Regions from separate parts of the Streptomyces peucetius genome, predicted to be linked through region 1. Evidence: riboswitches for the same ligand, from Rfam matches in the RefSeq annotation. Region 1 holds a riboswitch; each other region holds the start of a gene.
The links. A riboswitch is a leader RNA that binds a small molecule or an ion and turns the genes downstream of it on or off. The one in region 1 is predicted to bind cyclic di-AMP.
Positions count from the first base shown of each region.

Region 2: linked by a shared signal. The riboswitch ahead of OGH68_RS32895 (M23 family metallopeptidase) and the one ahead of OGH68_RS22285 (C40 family peptidase) in region 1 are both predicted to bind cyclic di-AMP.
Region 3: linked by a shared signal. The riboswitch ahead of OGH68_RS17285 (M23 family metallopeptidase) and the one ahead of OGH68_RS22285 (C40 family peptidase) in region 1 are both predicted to bind cyclic di-AMP.
Region 4: linked by a shared signal. The riboswitch ahead of OGH68_RS27905 (M23 family metallopeptidase) and the one ahead of OGH68_RS22285 (C40 family peptidase) in region 1 are both predicted to bind cyclic di-AMP.

Region 1 covers NZ_CP107567.1:4,809,900-4,815,263, forward strand. The annotation lists gene OGH68_RS22280 (hypothetical protein) at 1-292, shown strand, start outside; gene OGH68_RS22285 (C40 family peptidase) at 353-1,513, opposite strand; cyclic di-AMP (ydaO/yuaA leader) riboswitch at 1,515-1,677, opposite strand; gene pcrA (DNA helicase PcrA) at 1,929-4,394, shown strand; gene OGH68_RS22295 (dihydrofolate reductase family protein) at 4,591-5,163, shown strand; gene OGH68_RS22300 (M23 family metallopeptidase) at 5,187-5,364, opposite strand, start outside.
Region 2 covers NZ_CP107567.1:7,285,959-7,291,322, forward strand. The annotation lists gene OGH68_RS32885 (tyrosine-protein phosphatase) at 1-177, opposite strand, end outside; gene OGH68_RS32890 (alpha-galactosidase) at 384-2,474, shown strand; cyclic di-AMP (ydaO/yuaA leader) riboswitch at 2,921-3,077, shown strand; gene OGH68_RS32895 (M23 family metallopeptidase) at 3,082-4,041, shown strand; gene OGH68_RS32900 (SGNH/GDSL hydrolase family protein) at 4,213-5,004, shown strand; gene OGH68_RS32905 (STM4011 family radical SAM protein) at 5,054-5,364, opposite strand, start outside.
Region 3 covers NZ_CP107567.1:3,777,178-3,782,541, reverse strand. The annotation lists gene sigJ (RNA polymerase sigma factor SigJ) at 1-459, opposite strand, end outside; tRNA gene OGH68_RS17295 (tRNA-Met) at 599-672, shown strand; gene OGH68_RS17290 (PP2C family protein-serine/threonine phosphatase) at 855-2,003, shown strand; cyclic di-AMP (ydaO/yuaA leader) riboswitch at 2,393-2,548, shown strand; gene OGH68_RS17285 (M23 family metallopeptidase) at 2,559-3,608, shown strand; gene OGH68_RS17280 (PrsW family intramembrane metalloprotease) at 3,776-5,149, opposite strand; gene trmB (tRNA (guanosine(46)-N7)-methyltransferase TrmB) at 5,221-5,364, opposite strand, start outside.
Region 4 covers NZ_CP107567.1:6,130,354-6,135,717, reverse strand. The annotation lists gene OGH68_RS27915 (HPr family phosphocarrier protein) at 81-362, shown strand; gene OGH68_RS27910 (GntR family transcriptional regulator) at 599-1,276, opposite strand; gene OGH68_RS27905 (M23 family metallopeptidase) at 1,489-2,271, opposite strand; cyclic di-AMP (ydaO/yuaA leader) riboswitch at 2,284-2,445, opposite strand; gene OGH68_RS27900 (M16 family metallopeptidase) at 2,686-4,053, opposite strand; gene OGH68_RS27895 (M16 family metallopeptidase) at 4,071-5,364, opposite strand, start outside.

The DNA of each region.
Region 1 (5,364 bases):
CGGATTCCTGACCCAGATGAAGGCAATGGGAGAGGGCACGGCCCGCTTCAACCCGGCGATGCTGCACGGCGCGCTGACCATGCTGGTCACGGGCGTGGCGCTGGTGGGTCTGAACCAGGCGGACGACCAGGCGGTGAACAACCTCAAGATCGGCATCAAGCTGGCGGTCCTGGTGGTGATCCTGGGCCTGGTGTACGTCAAGCGGGACGAGGAGAAGGTCGACAAGGCGCTGTTCGGCGCGGTCGGCGGCCTGACCGTGGCCAACGTGTTCATCGCCACCCTCTGGACCTGATCCGCGCGGGACGGACCGGTGCCCGGGCGGCCGCGCCGCCCGGGCACTCGTGCGCCGGGATCAGGCGGGGCGGATGCTCCCGTAGACCGGCATGTAGTAGATGGACTCCTCGCGGACGTTCGTGCCCGGCTTGGGGGCGTGGATCATCTTGCCGTCGCCGATGTAGATGCCGACGTGGCTGATGTCGTCGTAGAAGAAGACCAGGTCGCCCGGGAGCAGATCGGCCGTCGCGACCCGGGTGCCGACCTCCACCTGGTCCCAGGTGGTGCGCGGCAGGTCCACCCCGGCGGCCTTCCACGCGGCCTGGGTGAGGCCGGAGCAGTCGTACGAGCTCGGGCCCGACGCACCCCAGACGTACGGCTTGCCGATCTGGGCGCGGGCGAAGGCGAGCACCTTGTCGGCCTTGGCCGCGTAGGTGCCGTCCTCCGTGCCGGTGCCCGGGTCCGTGGTGCCGGTGTCCGGGGCCGTCTCGCGTTCCTGGCGCTGCCGCTCGGCCTCGGCCTCGGCCCTCGCGCGGGCCTCCGCCTCGGCCTTCTCCTGGGCCTTGCGGCGCGCCTCCTCCTCCTTCTTCCGCTCGATCGCGGCGAGCCGTGCCTTCTCCTCCGCAGTCAGCTTCGACAGCAGGGTGCGTGCCTCGGCGAGCTTGGCCTGCACCGTCTGCTTGCTGGTGCGCAGGGCCTCCTGGGAGTCCGTGAGGGACTCGAGCCGCTTCGTCGCCTCCGCGCGCTCTCTGGCGGCTGCCGCCCGCTCGGTCTCGTACTCGGCGACCGCGGTGCGCTGCTGATCCGTCATCCGGTCCATCAGCTGTGTCTGGTCGAAGTACGCCTGCGGACTGTCCGCGAACATCAGCGCGGCGGTGGGCGTGACGGAACCGGTGCGGTACTGGGCGGCCGCGTAGTTGCCGAGGGCCCGGCGCGACTCGTTCAGCTTTTCGGTGCGCACGGCCGCCTCGTCGAGGAGCCGGTCCACCTCTTGGCGCTTCTCGGCGGTGGCTTCCTTCGCCTTGTTGTACTCCTGCGTGGCGCTGCCCGCCTGCCGGTACAGGTCGTCGACCTTCTTCTGCACCTCTTCGATGCTGGGCTTCGGCTCGGAGGGCGCGGCGGTCGCGCTCTGCGTGGAGAGCAGGGTCACACCGGCGAGGGCTGCCGTCGTGAATCCGACGGCGGGGGACTGCTTTGCGGTTCGGCTGCGGGGCTTGCGATGCGACGCCAAGGCCGGCATCTCCTTCTTCCGTGGACCGCCTACCGGGTTAGCTGTCGGGTTCGGGCGAACGGAAGGCGCCCTACGGACCGAGCGGAACGCGGTCCGATTCACCCCGGTACTGCATGGTGGGTCCCCGGTTCCGAACTCCGTGGACGGGAGGCCGGATTCGGCGCAGGCCGCCCGTTCGGCGTGGTTCGCCGGGAGGGGTGCGGGCCGCCTGGTCGAGCACGCTAGCCAACTCGTGCAGCTGCTGTGAAGGTTGATGTTCGATATGTCCGATACATTTTCGTGACCTTTTCTGCGGCCCGCTCCGGGCCGGGCCCCCGGTCACCGATCGGTCGCCCGGTGGATGTGGGCGGTCACCTACCGTGGCCGCCCCTGGTATCCGCGTGCGGCCACGATTGTCGGTCCGGCCGCCTAGACTCGTTAGGCGATGAGCAGCCTCTTTGACGACAGCTTCCTGGCGGACCTCCAGCCCCGAGCGGACGAGCACCCGCCGCCGCCCGAGGAGCCGGCTCCGGAGCAGATTCCGGACGACCTCTTCCAGGGCGCGTTCGACGTGCCTCCGGCCCGCGACGGGTACTACCGCGACGGCGCGCCGCGCCCCGTCGTGGACCCCGCCGCGCTGCTCGAAGGGCTGAACGAACAGCAGCGCGCCGCTGTCGTGCACACCGGGTCGCCCCTGCTCATCGTGGCCGGCGCCGGCTCCGGCAAGACCCGTGTGCTCACGCACCGCATCGCCCATCTGCTGGGGACGCGCCATGTGCACCCCGGCCAGATACTGGCGATCACCTTCACCAACAAGGCCGCCGGCGAGATGAAGGAGCGCGTCGAGCAGCTGGTGGGTCCGCGTGCGAACGCCATGTGGGTCATGACCTTCCACAGCGCGTGCGTGCGCATCCTGCGCCGCGAGTCGAAGAAGCTGGGCTTCACCTCGTCGTTCTCGATCTACGACGCCGCCGACTCGAAGCGGCTGATGTCGCTGGTCTGCCGCGATCTGGACCTGGACCCGAAGAAGTTCCCGCCGAAGTCCTTCAGCGCCAAGATCTCGAACCTGAAGAACGAGCTGATCGACGAGGAGGCCTTCGCCGACCAGGCTCTTGGGGGTACCTCCCAGGCGGGAGGCTCTGAGGGAGGCTTCGAGAAGACGCTGGCCGAGGCGTACCGGATGTACCAGGCGAGGCTGCGCGAGGCCAACGCGCTGGACTTCGACGACATCATCATGACGACGGTCCATCTCCTCCAGGCGTTCCCGGACGTCGCCGAGCACTACCGGCGCCGCTTCCGGCACGTACTGGTCGACGAGTACCAGGACACCAACCACGCTCAGTACACGCTCGTGCGCGAACTGGTGGGCACCGGTTACGAGGACCTGGACCCGGCCGAGCTGTGCGTCGTCGGTGACGCCGACCAGTCGATCTACGCCTTCCGCGGCGCGACCATCCGCAACATCCTCCAGTTCGAGGAGGACTACCCGGACGCGACCACGATCCTGCTGGAGCAGAACTACCGCTCCACCCAGACGATCCTGTCCGCAGCCAACGCCGTCATCGAGCGCAACGAGTCCCGCCGCCCCAAGAACCTGTGGACGAACGCGGGCGAGGGCGCCCAGATCACCGGCTACGTCGCGGACACCGAGCACGACGAGGCCCAGTTCGTCGCCGACGAGATCGACCGGCTCACCGACCAGGGCGAGGCGAAGGCGGGCGACGTCGCCGTCTTCTACCGCACGAACGCACAGTCGCGTGTGTTCGAGGAGATCTTCATCCGCGTCGGCCTGCCCTACAAGGTCGTCGGCGGTGTGCGCTTCTACGAGCGCAAGGAGGTCCGCGACGTGCTGGCCTATCTGCGCGTCCTCGCCAACCCCGAGGACAACGTCCCGCTGCGCCGCATCCTGAACGTTCCGAAGCGCGGCATCGGCGAGCGCGCGGAGGCGATGGTCGACGCGCTGGCGCTGCGCGAGAAGATCACCTTCCCGCAGGCCCTCAAGCGGGTCGACGAGGCCTACGGCATGGCGGCCCGCTCCGCCAACGCGGTCAAGCGGTTCAACGTGCTGATGGAGGAGCTGCGGACGATCGTCGACTCGGGCGCCGGTCCCGCGGTCGTGCTGGAGGCCGTGTTGGAGCGGACCGGCTACCTCGCCGAGCTGCAGGCGTCCACGGACCCGCAGGACGAGACCCGCATCGAGAACCTCCAGGAACTGGCGGCCGTGGCACTCGAGTTCGAGCAGGAGCGCGGGGACGAGGAGGGCGCCGGCACGCTCGCGGAGTTCCTGGAGAAGGTCGCGCTCGTCGCCGACTCCGACCAGATCCCCGACGAGGACGAGGAGGGCACCGGCGTCATCACGCTGATGACCCTGCACACCGCCAAGGGCCTCGAGTTCCCCGTCGTGTTCCTCACCGGTATGGAGGACGGCGTCTTCCCGCACATGCGGGCGCTGGGGCAGACGAAGGAGCTGGAGGAGGAGCGGCGCCTGGCGTACGTGGGCATCACCCGCGCCCGCGAGCGGCTCTACCTGACCCGCTCGTCGATGCGCAGTGCCTGGGGCCAGCCCTCGTACAACCCGCCCTCGCGGTTCCTCGAGGAGATCCCCGAGCGGCATCTGACCTGGAAGCGGACGGGCCCGATGGCCGCCCCTGCCGGGCCCACGTCCGGCATCGCGTCCTCGTTGTCGTCCGCGCGTTCGCGCGGCGGTGCCTCGGGCTTCGCCACCCGGCGTACGAGCGACAAGCCGGTGATCTCGCTGGCGGTGGGCGACCGGGTCACGCACGACCAGTTCGGCCTGGGGACCGTGATCGAGGTCAAGGGCTCCGGCTCGGAGGCACAGGCGACGATCGACTTCGGGGACGAGAAGCCGAAGCGGCTGTTGCTGCGGTACGCGCCGGTCGAGAAGCTCTGACGCAAGGCGGGCTCGCTGCTCGTCGGGTTCGCGGTTCGTCGGGCTCGCTGCTCTGCCGAAACCGGTGGGCGGCGATCGATGAGTTTCCGTGTGATCCGCGGTCTTCACTGACAGTTGGTGCACGCGGCCGCGAGGCCGGCCACAACGGCACCTGCCGCACTGCTGAGAACCAGTCACGAGATCCAGGAGATCCACGATGCGCACCCTGATCAGCACCGCCTTCGTCTCGCTCGACGGCGTGATGGAGGCCCCCGGCGGGGAGCCCGGTTACCGGAACTCGGGCTGGACCTTCAAGGACATGGAGTTCGTCCCGGAGGCATTCGAGATCAAAGGCCGGGAGCAGAAGGAAGCCACCGCGATGCTGCTGGGCCGGGCCAGCTACGAGGCGTTCAGCCCCGTCTGGCCGGACATGGACGAGTTCGCCGACTACAGGCCGATGCCGAAGTACGTCGTCTCCACCACGCTCACCGAGGACGACCTGGTGTCGAACTGGGGCGAGCACACGATCCTGCGCTCGCTCGACGAGGTTGCCGCGCTGAAGGAGACGGAGGGCGGCCCGATCATCATGCACGGCAGCGCCGCCCTCAACCGGAGCCTCTCGGACGCCGGCCTGATCGACCGCTACCACCTGCTCGTCTTCCCGCTGCTGCTCGGCGCGGGCAAGCGGCTGTTCAGCGACACGGACAAGGACACCCAGAAGCTGAAGCTCGTCGAGCACGAGGCGTACGCCAACGGCCTGCAGAAGAACGTCTTCGACGTCGTCCGCTGAGGACCTGAGGACGCCCCGGGCGGCTAGGTGGGGTCGATGCCGTGGCTGCGCAGCCACGGCAGCGGGTCGATGGCCGCGCCGCCGCCGGGCCTGACCTCGAAGTGGAGGTGCGGGCCCGTGGAGTTGCCGGAGTTGCCCGAGTAGGCGATGACATCGCCGGCCTTGACCGAACCGCTGCGGATCTTGGTGCTGCTCAGGTGG
Region 2 (5,364 bases), 2.5 Mb from region 1:
ACCCGACAGGAACGCGGTGTCGGCCGCGGTCGCGTGCGCGAGGTGGCCGCTGCGGAACAGTCTCCCGGAACGCACCCGCCGTCCGTCCACCGTCGGCAGGCCGCCCACGTCGCGGAAGTTGCGGACCCCGGACAGTGCGGGCTCTGACGAGGGGGCCTGCGGCAGCTGCTGCGTCACGGGGACTCCTTCGGGGGACGGTGGCCGGCGTTGCTCGCCGGCGACGGCGCGGCCTCGACCATACGACACAGGTTCATCAGCCAATCATCTTGTCCTTCGTTCACCGGGGTTGACGAGCCCGTGTGCCTGCCGGGCGTTGCCCCGGGTGGGTCGCACAGCGGATGATGTTCGGGTCTGTGCGGGACTGTGAGAATCTGAGGGGCCGAATGATCGAGAACATGGGCAAAGGGCGTACGTGGGTCCTCTCCGGCCCCGAGAGCAGTTACGCCCTCCATCTCACCGACGCGGACGAGCTCGTCCACCTCCACTGGGGCGCCCGCATCACGGCCGCCGACGCCGAAGCCCTGGCCGCGCAGGGGCCGCCGCCCTACTGGCCCTTCGAGTCCCAGCTCGACGGCCGCGAGGAGTATCCCGTCGAGGGCGGCCCCAGGTTCGCCCGCCCGGCGCTGTCGGTCCGCACCGAGGACGTGCGCGGCACCGAGTGGGTCTTCGACGGCTGGGTCGCCGAGGACGACGAGCTGCGGCTGCGCTTCACCGACGCCCTGGCGGGCCTCGGCCTGACCCTGCACTACCGCATGCGGGACGACTCCGACGTGATCGAACGCTGGGTCACCGTCGTCCATGAGGGCACCGGGCCGGCGCTCGAACTTCTCCGGGCGGACGCCGCCGCCTGGACCCTGCCGATGCGCGACGCGTGGCGGCTCTCCCAGCTGCACGGGCGCTGGGCCGCCGAGTCCCGCCTGGTGCGCTCCGCGCTCACGTACGGCGAGAAGATCATCGGCAGCCGGCGGGGCCACACCGGCCACCAGCACCTGCCGTGGGTCGCCCTGGACGCGGAAGGCGCCACGGAGGAACGGGGTGAGGTGTACGGCTGCGCGCTCGGCTGGTCCGGTTCCTGGCGGATCTCCGTCCAGCAGCTGCCGGACAAGGCGGTGCAGATCACCGGCGGGGCCGGTCACGACGATTCCGGGCTGCTGCGGCTCGAGCCGGGGCAGACGTACACCTCACCCGTCTTCGCCGGCCTGTGGAGCGACGGCGGGTTCGGCGGGGCGAGCAGGGCCTGGCACGCCTGGCAGCTCGCCCATGTGATCCCCGGTGCCCAGGAGGCGCGCCCGGTGCTCTACAACTCGTGGGAGGCGACCGGCTTCGACATCTCGGAACAGCAGCAGCTGGCCCTCGCCCGGCGCGCCGCCGGGATCGGGGTCGAGCTGTTCGTCGTGGACGACGCCTGGTTCGGGCGGCGCACCAGCGACCGGGCCGGACTCGGCGACTGGACACCCAACCCGGACCGCTTCCCCGACGGACTGGCGCCGCTCGCCCGTGAAGTGCACGGGCTCGGCATGCGGTTCGGGATCTGGGTGGAGCCGGAGATGGTCAACGCGGACAGCGATCTCTACCGAGCGCATCCCGACTGGGTCCAGCACCACCCCGGCCGGGTGCGCACCGAATTCCGCAACCAGCTCGTGCTGAACCTCGCGCGTGAGGACGTCCGGGACCACCTCTGGGAGCAGCTGGACGCCCTGCTGTCGAGCGCGCCCGTCGACTATGTGAAGTGGGACTTCAACCGCTGCTTCACCGATGCGGGCTGGCCGGGGGAGCCGTATCCGCAGAAGCTGTGGACCTGCCACGTCGAGGGCTTTTACGCGCTGCTGGACCGGTTGCGGGCGGCGCATCCGGGCGTCGCCTTCGAGTCCTGCTCCGGAGGGGGCGGCCGGATCGACCTCGGGGTCCTCGGGCGCACCGACCAGGTATGGACCTCGGACAACACCGACCCGCTGGACCGGCTGGCCGTCCAGCACGGCTTCAGCCAGCTGCATCCGGCCCGGGTCATGGCGGCCTGGGTGACCGACAGCCCCAACGTCCAGCTCAACGGCCGCCGCAGCAGTCTGCGCTTCCGTTTCGTCAGTGCCATGGCCGGGGTGCTGGGCGTCGGGGGAGACCTCACCGGGTGGAGCGAGGCGGAGCTCGCGGAGGCACGCGACTGGGTCCGGCTCTACAAGGAGATCAGGCCGGTGGTCCAGCACGGCGAGCTGTACCGGCTGCGGGCCCCGGAGGGCGGGCTCAGCGCCGTGCAGTACGTCCGGGGCGGGGAGACGGTCGTGCTCGCGCTGCTCGAGGCGCAGCGGTACGGCGAACGGCCGCCGGCGCTCCGGCTGCGCGGCATCGACCCGGCCGCCGCCTACGAATGTCTGGACACCGGAGTCGTCCATCAGGGCGGGGTGCTGCTGCACCACGGACTGCACACCGGGCTGAAGGGCGATCTGGACGCCACCGTGATCCGGCTGCGGCGGATGTGATCCGGCCTCCGCCAATTCCCTTTACGCGTACGGAGTCAGGGGATTCCTCACGGCTCGGAGTGACGGGCGTCACCCGGATCTGTGCCGGCGGGCGTCTCGGCGAAACCGGCAGGGCGCGACTTGATGGGCAAGTGCGGGACTAGATGCTCAAATGCATCTTCTGTCCGAATTGGCTGGTTCGATATAACGTGCCCCGTAAGCAGGGGAGATGGGCTCCGGCTGGTGAGCAGCGTCATATTCGTGACGTTGTGTGGCCGGGGCCTGGGGGTGAATTCCGTTGCCGGCGCGGCAATTGAAGGAGCGTCGTCCACGGAGGGTGACCGGAAATACCCGGGTGATATCGGACTTCGCATTGCTCGCGGAAAGACGCGGCTTGTCCAGGACTGTCCGACTCGCCTACGGTCACGCTCAATCCGGACGGACCGCCTAATCCTGCCGCCGGCCGGAATTCGAACCCACCCACGCGTGGCAGGAGCGGGGGACCCAGGTAGTACGCCGATTCCGGAAAATCCGGACGGCTTGGGGTGAAGTCGTGCAAGTCGCTCGACCGGGCACCTCCAGCCCGAACCCGACAGCTCACCTCGTAGGCGCCGGAGAGGAATGCGCCATGCCCGCCAAGGGTAAGCACCGTCGTTTCAAGTCCAACCCGTTCACCCGCGGCTTCGTCATCGCCGGCACGGGCGGCGCCGCCATCGCGCTCCCGCTGTTCGGCGCCACCGCCGCCGCCACCGCTGCCCCGGCGGCGGCTCCGGCCGCCGCGGCACAGAAGGCCGCTGCCCCGGCCCTCGCCGAGTCGGCGCTGCCGGCCGCCAAGAAGGCCCCGAAGATCTACACCGTCGTCGCCGGCGACTACCTGTCGAAGATCGCCGAGGAGCAGGACGTCCGAGGCGGCTGGAAGCAGCTCTTCAACGACAACCGCCGCGCCATCGGTGCGAACCCGTCGCTGATCCACCCGGGCCTGGAGCTGACCATCGGCGCCAAGTCCAAGGCGAAGAACGACCCCGAGCCCCGCTCCGAGTCAAAGGCCCGCCCCTCGCGTGACGACTCGCGGGCCGCCGCGCCCGAGGAGCAGGCCCCGAAGGCTCCCGCGAAGGCGGCTCCCGCGAAGGCGGCGCCCGCCAAGGAGGCTCCTGTGAAGGAGGCCTCGGCGCCGGCGTCCTCGTCCGGCTTCAGCGCTCCGGTCGACGCGGCCGTCACCACGCCGTACCGCGCCTCCGGCGCGATGTGGTCCAGCGGCTACCACACCGGTGTGGACTTCGCCGCCTCCTCGGGCACCTCCGTCAAGGCCATCGGCGCGGGCACCGTCGTCTCCGCCGGCTGGGGCGGCGCGTACGGCAACGAGGTCGTCATCCAGCACACGGACGGCACCTACTCCCAGTACGCCCACCTTTCCTCCCTGGCCGTCTCCAGCGGCCAGTCCGTGAGCGGCGGCCAGCAGATCGGTCTGTCCGGCTCCACCGGCAACTCCTCCGGCCCGCACCTGCACTTCGAGGTCCGCACCGGCCCCTCCTACGGCTCGGACATCGACCCGGTCGCCTACCTGCGCGAGCACGGAGTCTCCCTCTGATCCGTCCGGCACGCCGCACGGCACTGCCGCCCGGCCCCCGTTCCGCATCGGCGGAGCGGGGGCTTCCGCGTCTTCCGGCCGGGCCGAACCTGACGGGTGGTAAAGATCACCCCCCGTCAACCCCTCCTTACGGTCGCGTAAGTCACATCCGTAAAGGAAAGATGTGCTCTCGTGGCAGACGATTCGAGAACAGAGAACAGTGACGCATTCGGGTCGTACGCGGCGATCGGTGACAGCTTCACCGAGGGCGTAGGCGACCTTGGACCCGACGGCAGATTCGTCGGGTGGGCGGACCGCTTCGCGGTCCTGCTCGCCGACCGCATGCCGGAACACACCTTCCGGTACGCCAACCTCGCCGTACGCGGGCGGCTCCTCGACCAGATCGTCGAGGAGCAGGTGCCGAGGGCCCGGGAACTCGCGCCCGACCTCGTCACCTTCTGCGCCGGCGGCAACGACATCATCCGGCCCGGCTCCGACCCGGACGACGTCGCCGAACGCTTCGAACGGGCCGTCGCCGACCTCACGGGCTCGGTCGGCACCGTCATGGTGACGACCGGCTTCGACACCCGCGACGTGCCGGTCCTGCGCCACCTGCGCGGCAAGATCGCCACGTACACCGCGCATGTGCGGGCCATCGCCGACCGCTACGACTGCCCGGTGCTGGACCTGTGGTCGCTCAGGTCCGTCCAGGACCGGCGGGCCTGGGACTCCGACCGGCTGCATCTGTCACCCGAGGGGCACACGCGGGTCGCGCTGCGCGCCGCGCAGGTCCTCGGGCTCGACGTGCCCGCCGACCCCGACCAGCCGTGGCCGCCGCTGCCCCCGCGCGGGGCGCTCGAGGTGCGCCGCGACGACATCCAGTGGGCGCGCGAGTACCTGGTGCCCTGGATCGGGCGGCGGCTGCGCGGCGAGAGCTCGGGCGATCACGTGGCGGCCAAGCGTCCGGACCTGCTGCCGCTCTGACGGCGGCGCAGGTCCGCCGCGGGCGGCGCCGGGGGCGCCCCGGCGGTGATCACCGGGGGCTCACCGGATCGGCTGCCGGGGGCCCCGCCGGAAGCCGGCCGAGGAGGGTGGGCCGGCGCGGCTCGCCGGGGTCCGCCGCGGGGATCCGTTCGAGGACGCCGCCCGCGAAGACGTCGTACAGCGGCAGCGTCTCCAGGTGGACGTACCCGATGTGGCAGTCGCACACGGCGAGCGGACAGGCGCGGGGCCGCAGCGCCCGGCGGTACGTACCGTCGTACAGGTTGCCCAACTCGGCGCGGACGAAGTGGCAGCGGCGGACGGTCCCCTCACCGTCCACGGAGATCACCGACTCGCCGGTGC
Region 3 (5,364 bases), 1.0 Mb from region 1:
CTGACGGGTGGCCGCCGGTGTGCGGCCGACGACGGGCGCGATCTCCTCGAAGGGCACCGCGAACATGTCGTGCAGCACGAACGCCAGCCGCTCCGCGGGCGCCAGGGTCTCCAGTACGACGAGGAGCGCGAGACCGACCGAGTCGGCGAGCAGCGCCTGGTGCTCCGGGTCGACGGTGTCCACGCCGCTCACGATCGGTTCCGGCAGGCGCACATCCATCGGTTCCTCGCGGCGCGACGTACGCGAGCGCAGCATGTCGAGGCAGACCCGGCCCACCACGGTGGTCAGCCAGCCGCCCAGATTGTCGATCGCCTCGGAGTCGCTGCGGCTGAGCCGGAGCCACGCCTCCTGGACGGCGTCGTCCGCCTCGCTCAGCGAGCCGAGCATTCGGTAGGCGACCGCGCGCAGTTGCGTACGGTGCGTCTCGAAGCGCTCGGCCAGGAAGTCGTGGTCGTCCATCGTCGTTCTGTCCCCTCGTCGTCCTCGGCTGTCCGGATGTATGACGAACGGCGGCGGGGCGGTGTGACCGGATCGAGGCGGCCTCGCGGAAAAAGTGGAGTTGATCTTGCTCCGGATGGCGTAAGGTTGTGTTCACCGACGCGGGGTGGAGCAGCTCGGTAGCTCGCTGGGCTCATAACCCAGAGGTCGCAGGTTCAAATCCTGTCCCCGCTACTGATGACACCGGCCCGATGGTCGATCCTGGAGATCGACCATCGGGCCGGTGGCTTTTCCGGTCGCCTCGGCATTCGCCCGGTTGGGCGATGGGAAGTGGCTGCACGGCGCGTCGGCGCCGAGCCTGAGGTGGGCGCGGTACTGTCCGCAGCCGTCAGCGGACCCGGCAGGAGAGACCACCTTTGGGACAGCAGCGGCGGGATGAAGGCGGCGCGCGTCGGGCCCCGTGGTTCGTGCGTGCCCTGCCCGTCGCGATGATCGTCGCAGGGGTGGTCTTCGACATGCTGACACCGCCTCGTTTCACCGCGGTGCCGCTCTTCGCCGCCGCGCCCCTTCTCGCCGCCCCTCTCGTCTCGTTCGTGGCGACCCTGCTCATGGGTGTCGCCGCGATCCTGGGGGTGAGCGGCATGCACGTCTACAACGGGACCGCCGCGCAGATCACCGCGGCCACCGAGACCACCACGGTGCTCACCGTCGCCGCTCTGGCCCTGGTCATCAACAGGGTCGTACAGCGCAGAGGCGAGCAGCTGGCCTCGGCGCGGGTGATCGCCGAGACCGCGCAGCGGGCCGTGCTGCCCGCGCCGGCCGAGCGGATCGGCGGCCTGCACATCGCCGCCCGGTACGAGGCGGCGCAGGAGGGCGCCTTCATCGGCGGCGACCTGTTCGCGGTGCAGGACACCCCGCACGGTGTGCGGCTCCTCGTGGGCGACGTCCGGGGCAAGGGGCTGGGGGCGGTGGCGACCGTGGCGGTCGTCATCGGCGCGTTCCGCGAGGCCGCGGAGCAGGAGCGCTCGCTCGAGGGTGTGGGGCAGCGGCTGGAGCGCGCGCTCAAGCGGGAGGGGGACCGGCGCGAGGGCCTGGACGCGGTGGAGGGCTTCACCACGGCCGTGCTGGGCGAGATTCCCCGCGGCCGTCCGCTGGTGCGGCTGGTGAACCGGGGGCATCCGGAGCCGCTGGTGCTGCATGCCGACGGGGGGCTGGACGTGCTCCGTCCGCCGCAGGCGGCGCTGCCGCTCGGCATGGGTGATCTGGGGGAGTGGCCGGACCGGGCGGCGGAGTATCCGCTGCCCGACGGGGCGACGCTGCTGCTCTACACGGACGGGGTGACGGAGGCGCGCGACGACCGCGGCGTCTTCTACGACCCGGTGGAACGGCTCACCGGGCGGCTCTTCCCGGGGCCGGGGGAGCTGCTGGACGCACTCGTCGACGACGTACGCCGGTACACCGGCGGCGGCTCGAACGACGACATGGCTCTGCTGGCCGTCGGCCGTCCGGCTCGGGGCCAGCCGGAGCGGCGCAGGATTGTGCCGGTGGTTCCTCCGGCGGTCTGAGCCGACGGCGGAAGCGGATGTCGTCCTCTTCCCGAGGGCCGTCGGACCGTCCGTCAGCCGCCGGCCCGCGTGTCGTCGGACCGCCCGTCGGCCCTCGGCCCGCGCGTCAACCGGCCCGCGCGCCGTCGGCGCCTCGACCCGCGGGCCGGCCTCGGTCGTCCTTACGGCCTGTGACCCAAGGGCACCTCTCCGCATAACATTTGACACACCGTCAGGAAAAGGTCTCTGTCCGATGTTTGATCAAGTCGCCCGATTCTGAGTGCCTCTGTCACGTTAAGTCCCCGTCGAAATCGCTAATGATCAGTCGGAACAGCTTGGAATCCGGCCCCGCCGTCTATTAACGTTCGATAACGCAGCGCGGTCGTCCCAGCCGTCGTCAGAGGCGGCACCGCGCGCACGCGCCGAATCCCGCAAGGGAACCGGGGAACCACCAATTGGGGTGAATCGGGCACCTTTTGCCGCTCAGTCCGCGGTCGAGGCGCCCGTAGGAGACCTTCCTGCTCCGAACCCGTCAGCTAACCCGGTAGGCGAGAAGGAAGGAAGGAGAACGCCTTCGTGGCGTCCAACATGCCTGCCCCAGAGGCCCGCTTCGCGTCCGAACGCATCGGTGACGACGCACCCGAGCGGACCTGGGAGGAATGGAATCCCACAGAGGAGTCCATCCGCCCGGTGCGCGGCCGGCACCGTGTCATCAAGCAGCGCGGCGGACTCGCCCGCAGCTCCACGGTGCTCGGCGTCGGTGTGATCGCCGCGGTCGGCGCGGGTGGCATAGCCACCGCGCAGGACAAGCCGGCGGTCTCCATTTCCCTTCCCGACGCCATCACGGACAATCTTCCCGACGCCAAGTCCCTGCCGGGCGTGGGCTCGTTGGTGTCCGACGACTCGGATTCCGACGCCGCGGCGGACGTGAACACCGCCCCGCTGACCGCCGCGACCACGGTGGCCGACGGTGGCGACGGCTCCGCCCGGGCGACGGGCGCGGGCGAGGCGTTGCGGGCCCGCATCCTCGCGCAGGCCGAGCAGCAGCAGGCCGCCGCGGACGCGGAGGCCAAGGCCGCCGCGGAGAAGGCCGCCGCCGAACAGGCCGCGGCCGCTGCGGAAAAGCAGCAGAGCGAGGCAGAGGCCAAGGCCGCGGAAGAGAAGCGCAAGGCGGAAGAGGCCGCCCGGGCCAAGGCGGAGGCCGAGCGTCTCGCCGAGCTCGCGAGGAGCTTCTCCCTGCCCACCTCCTCGTACACGATCACCTCCACCTTCGGCGAGTCCGGCTCCATGTGGTCCTCCGGCCAGCACACCGGCCTGGACTTCGCCGCCCCGACCGGCACCCCGGTCAAGGCCGTGCACAGCGGCACGGTCAAGTCCGCGGGGTGGTCCGGCTCGTACGGCTACCGCATCGTCCTCGAACTCGACGACGGCACCGAGGTCCTGTACGCCCACCTGTCGTCCATGACGGCGAGCGCGGGCCAGAAGGTCACCACCGGCGAGACGATCGGGCGTGTCGGCGCCACCGGCAACGTCACCGGGCCCCATCTGCACCTCGAGGTGCACACCGCGGGCGGCTCCGGCATCGACCCGATGGCCTGGCTGCGCGGCAAGGGCCTCACGATCTGATCCCTGCCCGGTACGGGGCTCCGCATGCTCTCCCATGCGCTTCTCCGTGCCGGGCATCTCCATGTCTCCGGCATTCCTGCCGCACCCCCCGACGCCAGGGCTGCCGGGCTGTGCCCGGGCACCCGCCGCCGATGGGGCGTCCGCGCTGTCGCGGCCGCCGACGCGGGTCAGTAGCGGTACGGGTTGTAGCCGCCGTAGTTCCGGTACGGCGGCGGCACCGGCACCCGGCTCGTCGCCCGGGCCGCGTACGCCAGTGACGGACCCGCCACCTGTCTGCGCTGCCACAGGTGGTGCAGCAGTTCCTGCTCGCGCTCCGCGAAGTCCGGGTCCGCCGCGCCCCGGTGTGCCCGGCGGCGCAGAAAGGCCAGTGACGTCGCGAACGCCTCGTACTCCGACACCGCGTGGCCGGCGGCCGGGCCGTACGTGCGCCGGGCGAAGTCACGCGCCAGCGTGCGGGCGCGCATCGACGAAAGGGCGCGCGGCTCGGACGCCGGCATCCAGCCCGCCGCGGCATAGGCGGGGAGCTCGTCGGATATCGTGCGCAGCTCGCGCTGGCGGGTCCATATCGTCAGCCAGGTGAGCAGCCCGAACGCCGGCACCATGAACGCCCCGTACACCGCGTAGAAGCCCCACGGGCCGAGCATCGACGCCGAGCCGTTCCACAGGGCGTGCATGCCCATCGCGAGGGCAAGACCCAGGAGCGGCAGGGCGATACGCCGCAGACGCCGGTGGTGGCGCGCGCCGAGCGCGGCGACACCGAAGCCGAGGCCCGTGAGCACGGTGAAGAGCGGATGGGCGAACGGTGACATCACGACCCGTACGAAGAAGGTCGCGGCGGTCACCGACGCGAAGCCGGAGGTGCCCGTCGACTGGTCCTCGTCGAACGCGCTGCCCAGGTAGAGGATGTTCTCCGTGAAGGCGAAGCCGGTGGCGGTGAAGCCGGCGACCACCACGCCGTCCACGAGTCCGGTGAAGTCCCGTCTGCGGAAGACGAAGATCAGCAGGATCGCTGCGGCCTTCGCGCTCTCCTCGACCACGGGCGCTATGACCGTCGCCCCGATGGTGTCGGCGGAAGCCGGATCGGCGGTCGCCGTCGCTATCCAGCGGGTCGCGAACGTGTTCGCGATGATCGCGATCAGGGCCGCGGCGCAGGCGCCCCAGGCGAAGGCGAAGAGGAGGTTCCGCCAGGGGCCTGGCTCGACCCGGTCCAGCCAGCGGAACGCGGCCAGCAGCAGCGGGACGGGCAGTGTCGCCAGAGCCAGGCCGACCACGAACCCGTGGGTGCCGGTCTGTTCCCGCACCAGCACCAGGATCACCAGGCCGCAGAGGGCGAGCAGCGTGATCACCGCACCGGCGCGGACCGCCCTGCTGCGCCAGAACCTCGAGGCCGCCAGGGGCCGGTAGCGCCGGCGCGCGGGCTCGGGGACCTCGGTGAGCAGCGCGTCGACATGCTCCTGGCGGCACGCCGGCAGCACCGGGTGCGACGGCACCGCGGCGCTGGGCGGGCGGTGCTGCGATGGCTGCGCGGACGAGTCGGACACCCGTCGACCCTAACCAGACGCACTGACAACCGGCGACGGCGCGAGACGCATCCCGGGCACCGGAGCACCCGTCAGTCCTGCGGCTGAACCCGGCGGAAGAGCAGGTCGTGCACCTTGTGGCCCTTGTCGAGGCCCTGGCCCTCGAAGCGGGTCAGCGGACGGAACGCGGGACGTGGCGCGAAACCGCCGTCGTCCCGGGTGTTCTCGAAGTGCGG
Region 4 (5,364 bases), 1.3 Mb from region 1:
CCCGCCGGAGGGGGCCGGGAGCACGCCGGAACACATGAGAGACTGGTCTAGACAACCGCTAAGACTTGAAGGGCATCACCATGGCTGAGCGCCGCGTCAATGTCGGCTGGGCCGAGGGCCTTCACGCCCGCCCCGCGTCCATCTTCGTCCGTGCCGCGACGGCTGCCGGCGTCCCTGTGACGATCGCCAAGGCCGACGGCAACCCGGTCAACGCCGCCTCCATGCTCGCCGTGCTCGGCCTGGGCGCGCAGGGCGGCGAGGAGATCGTCCTCGCTTCCGACGCGGACGGCGCCGAGGCCGCCCTGGACCGCCTGGCCAAGCTGGTGGCGGAGGGTCTCGACGAGCTTCCCGAGACCGTCTGAACCGTCTGAACCGTCTGAACCGTCTGAGCGCAGCGGGCCGCACGGCCCGCCCCTGTGCGCGACAGAACCGCGATGCCCCGGGCGGGAGCACCGCGGTTCTTCTTTTCCGGGATCACCATGAAATACGCAGGCGCGCCATAAACCGGTGCACGCCTTTCCGGCTGCCGCCGGGAAAGGGAAATCCAGGAAAGAAAGGAGGCCGATCACATCACGCCTCTTTTTGTACAGACCCTTTGTTAATTCCGGCCGCTCGCGGTGTTTACGGAATGTTGCGAAGTCCTCACCCGCACGGTGCGCCGCAACCGGTGCGCCCCGGCGGCACGCTCCGCGTGCAGTGCCGTCAGCGCCCGGGCCCGCCCGGCGTCACCGCGCGCCACGGCGTCGACGATCGCGCCGTGCTCGGCCCACGACTCGACCGGCGCGGCCGGGTGCTCGACCACGTACATCCAGGCGATCTTGTGCCGCAACTGGGTGAGCAGCGCGGTGAGTCCGGGGCTGCCGCAGGACTGGGCGAGCGTCTCGTGGAACCAGTTGCCGAGGGAGCGCAGGTCTTCGCCCTGCCCCCGCCGCGCCCTCTCCTGCCCCAGTCTGACCAGGCCGCGAAGCACCTTGAGATGCGCTTCGGTGCGGCGCTGTGCGGCGCGCGCCGCCCCCAGGGGCTCCAACAGCAGCCGGATCTCCAGGAGATCGGCGGCTTCCTGCTCCGTGGGTTCGGCGACGCAGGCGCCCGCGTGCCGCCGGGTGACGACGAACCCCTCCGACTCCAGGGTGCGCAGCGCCTCACGCACCGGGACCCGGGAGACCCCGTAGCGGCGGGCGAGCTGCTCCTCGGCGAGCCGGCTGCCGCGCTCGAAGACACCGGAGACGATGTCGTCACGGATCGCCGTGCATACCGAGTGCGCGGGAATACGCATGACCGAACCTCCGCCTTGATCCGAGCGAAACGCAACCGATTGACGCGCCTTCCCGTGACTCTATTGCAATGCGCGCCGTTTTCCGACGGCGCCCGTGAAACCACGGAAATCTCTTGGCCGGAGCGGCAATCACGGAATGGTGAAAACGGCACGGAACACGGCGAAGGCCCCCGGCGGAAGCCGGGGGCCTTCGAGCGGGCTGCGCATGACCGCTAGACGGCGACGCCGTGCGAGCGGAGGTAGGCGACCGGGTCGATGTCGGAGCCGTACTCGGCTGTGGTCCGCGCCTCGAAGTGCAGGTGCGGGCCGGTCGAGTTGCCGGTCGAGCCGGAGAGGCCGATCTGCTGGCCCGGGGTGACCTGCTGGCCGACGAAGACGCCGATGGACGACAGGTGGCCGTACTGGGTGTAGGTGCCGTCGTTCATCCGGATCACGATGTTGTTGCCGTACGCGCCGCCCCAGCCCGCCTCGACGACGGTGCCGGAGCCCACCGCCACGACGGAACTGCCGGACGCGGCACGGAAGTCGACGCCGGAGTGCGAGCCGGAGGACCACAGGGCGCCACCGGCGCGGTAGCCGGTGGTCACGTAGGAGCCGGCGACGGGGAGCCGGAAGGAATTCAGCCGCTTGCGCTCGGCCTCACGGGCGGCGCGCTCCTCGGCCTCGCGGGCCGCCTCGGCGCGAGCCTCGGCCCTGCGCTTGGCCTCCGCCGCGGCCTTCGCCCGCGCACGGGCCTTGGCGGCGGCCTCCTCGGCCTCCTTCTTCTGGGCGGCGGCCTGGGCGGCTATCTCGTCGGCGAGCGAGTCCATGGTGACGATCTGCGTGAGGCCGGTGTCCTCGGCGGAGGGGGCGTCGGCGTCGGCGGCGAGTGCCGGGGAGGCGAAGCTTCCGACGACGCCGGTGGTGGCGAGTGCGGCGACGCCGGCCAGGTTCGCGCTCCTGCGCGTCAGGCGGCTCGGGGCACGATGCTTCCCGGTGGCACGGGTGAACGCCATGAAGAGGCTGGTCCTTTCCTTCCTTCTCGCCTACCGGGTTAGCTGACGGGTTCGGAGCAGGAAGGTCTCCTACGGGCGCCTCCGCGCAGGCGAAGGTGCCCGATTCACCCCAGGGACGAATGGGTCCCCGGCTCCCCAGGCTCGCGCCTGACGGGGACTCGGCGATGACTGCCCGACGCCGCGGGCGCGACGATCTCCAGGCGGACAGCCGGACCGACGCTAGGCATCCCGTCCGTCGATCACCAAACGGACAGGCCCTTTTGTAGCGCATGCCACAGGGCAGACAGGCAACCTCTCCCATAAAACGGACATACAACGGAACCCCGGCAAACGAATCGAAGCCGGGGTTCCACTTGCATGCCACTTGCCTGTAATGCGCCGCTTTCGACCCTGCATCCGGTCGGCGGCTCCCGATCAGCCCGAGACAACCGCCACTTCACCGATGCCGAGCGCCTTGACCGGCTCCTCGATCTGCGACGCGTCGCCGACGAGCACCGTGACCAGCCGGTCCACCGGGAAGGCGCCCACGACCGCCGCGGTCGCCTCCACCGTGCCGGTCTCCGCCAGCCGAACGTACAACTGGGCCTGGTAGTCGTCCGGCAGGTGCTGCTCGACCTGGTCGGCCAGGGTGGCCGCGACGGAGGCCGCCGTCTCGTACTTCAGCGGGGCGACGCCCACCAGGTTCTGCACGGCGACGTCGCGTTCGGCGTCGGTGAGGCCCTCGGCCGCGAGCGTGCGGAGCACCTTCCACAGATCCTCGAGCGCGGGCCCGGTGTTGGGCGTGTCCACGGAGCCGCTGATGGCGAGCATGGCCGCGCCGGAGCCGTCGGGGGCGGAGAGCAGGACCTGGCCGAAGGCCCGTACGCCGTAGGTGTAGCCCTTCTCCTCGCGCAGCACCCGGTCGAGGCGGGAGGTGAGGGTGCCGCCGAGGCAGTACGTGCCGAGCACCTGGGCGGGCCAGACCCGGTCGTGGCGGTCCGCTCCGATCCGGCCGATGAGCAGCTGCGTCTGCACGGCCCCGGGACGGTCCACGATGACCACCCGGCCGGTGTCGTCGGCGGTGACCGCGGGCACGGGCCGCGGGTCGGCCTTGTCGCCCGTCCAGGTGCCGAGCGAGTCGCCGAGGACGGCGTCCAGGTCGACGCCGGTGAGGTCGCCGACGATCACGGCGGTCGCGGTCGCGGGACGCACATGGGCCTCGAAGAAGGCGCGTACGGCGGCGGCGTCGATCCGGGCCACCGTCTCCTCCGTGCCCTGGCGGGGGCGGGAGACGCGCAGCGAGGACGGGAAGAGCTCCTTGGCGAGCTGCTTGGCGGCGCGGCGGCCCGGGTTCGCCGTCTCGTGCGGGATCTCGTCGAGGCGGTTGCGGACCAGCCGCTCGACCTCGTCCGGCTCGAAGGCGGGCGCGCGCAGCGCCTCGGCGAGCAGGCCGAGAGCCTTGGGGAGCCGGGAGACCGGCACCTCCAGCGACACCCGCACCCCGGGGTGGTCCGCGTGGGCGTCCAGGGTGGCACCGCAGCGTTCCAGTTCGGCCGCGAACTCCTCCGCCGGGTGCTTGTCCGTACCCTCCGACAGAGCGCGCGCCATGATCGTGGCGACTCCGTCGAGGCCCTCGGGCTCCGCCTCCAGCGGGGCGTCGAGGCAGACCTCGACGGCCACCACCTGCTGGCCGGGGCGGTGGCAGCGCAGCACCGTCAGGCCGTTGTCCAGTGTGCCGCGCTCGGGGGCCGGGAAGGCCCAGGGCCGGGCGGTGCCCGGAGTCGGCTGCGGGTGGAAGTCCATGGTCACGGCAGCGTCGCTCACTGGTCCGTCCCTTCGTGCTCGTGTCCGTCGGCCGCTTCGGTCTCTTCCGCGGCGACCGGTTCATAGACCAGCACCGCCCTGTTCTCGGGATGCAGGCGTGCCTTGGCGACGGCCTGCACCTCCTCCGCGGTGACGTCGAGCACCCGCTGGACGGCGGTCAGCGCCAGCTGGGGATCGCCGAACAGCACCGCGTAACGGCAGAGTTCGTCGGCGCGGCCCGCGACCGTGCCGAGCCGGTCCAGCCACTCGCGCTCCAGCTGGGCCTGAGCCCGCTCCATCTCCCCCGCCGTCGGGCCCTCGGCCGCGAAGCGTGCCAGCTCCTCGTCGACGGCGGCCTCGATCTGCGGAACCTCGACGCCTCCGGAGGTCTTGACGTCCAGCCAGCCCATCGACGGGGCGCCCGCCAGCCGCAGCAGACCGAATCCGGCCGCGACGGCGGTCCGGTCGCGGCGCACCAGGCGGTTGTGGAGCCGGGAGGACTCCCCGCCGCCGAGGACCGTGAGCGCAAGGTCCGCGGCGTCGCACTCGCGGGTGCCGTCGTGCGGAAGGCGGTAGGCGGCCATCAGGGCACGGGCCGGGACCTCCTCGACGACCTCCTCGCGCAGCTGCGCGCCGATGTTCTCCGGGAGCGTGCCGTCACGGGGCGGCTGCTTGCCGTCGTGGGAGGGGATGGACCCGAAGTACTTCTCGATCCAGGCGAGCGTCTGCTCGGGGTCGATGTCGCCGACGACCGACAGCACCGCGTTGTTGGGTGCGTAGTACGTACGGAAGAAGGCCCGGGCGTCCTCGAGGGTCGCCGCGTCCAGGTCGGCCATCGAGCCGATCGGGGTGTGGTGGTAGGGGTGGCCCTGCGGGTAGGCGAGGGCGGTCAGCCTCTCGAAGGCCGTGCCGTACGGCACGTTGTCGTACCGCTGGCGGCGCTCGTTCTTGACGACGTCGCGCTGGTTCTCCATCGACTCGTCGTCGAGGGCGGCCAGCAGCGAGCCCATGCGGTCGGCCTCCAGCCAGAGCGCCAGCTCCAGCTGGTGGGTGGGCATCGTCTCGAAGTAGTTGGTCCGCTCGAAGCTGGTGGTGCCGTTCAGCGAACCGCCGGCTCCCTGGACCAGCTCGAAGTGGCCGTTCCCCTTCACCTGGCCCGAGCCCTGGAACATCAAGTGCTCGAAGAGGTGGGCGAGTCCTGTACGGCCCTTGACCTCGTGGCGCGAACCGACGTCGTACCAGAGGCAGACCGCGGCGACCGGGGTCAGGTGGTCCTCGGAGAGCACCACGCGCAGGCCATTGGCCAGACGG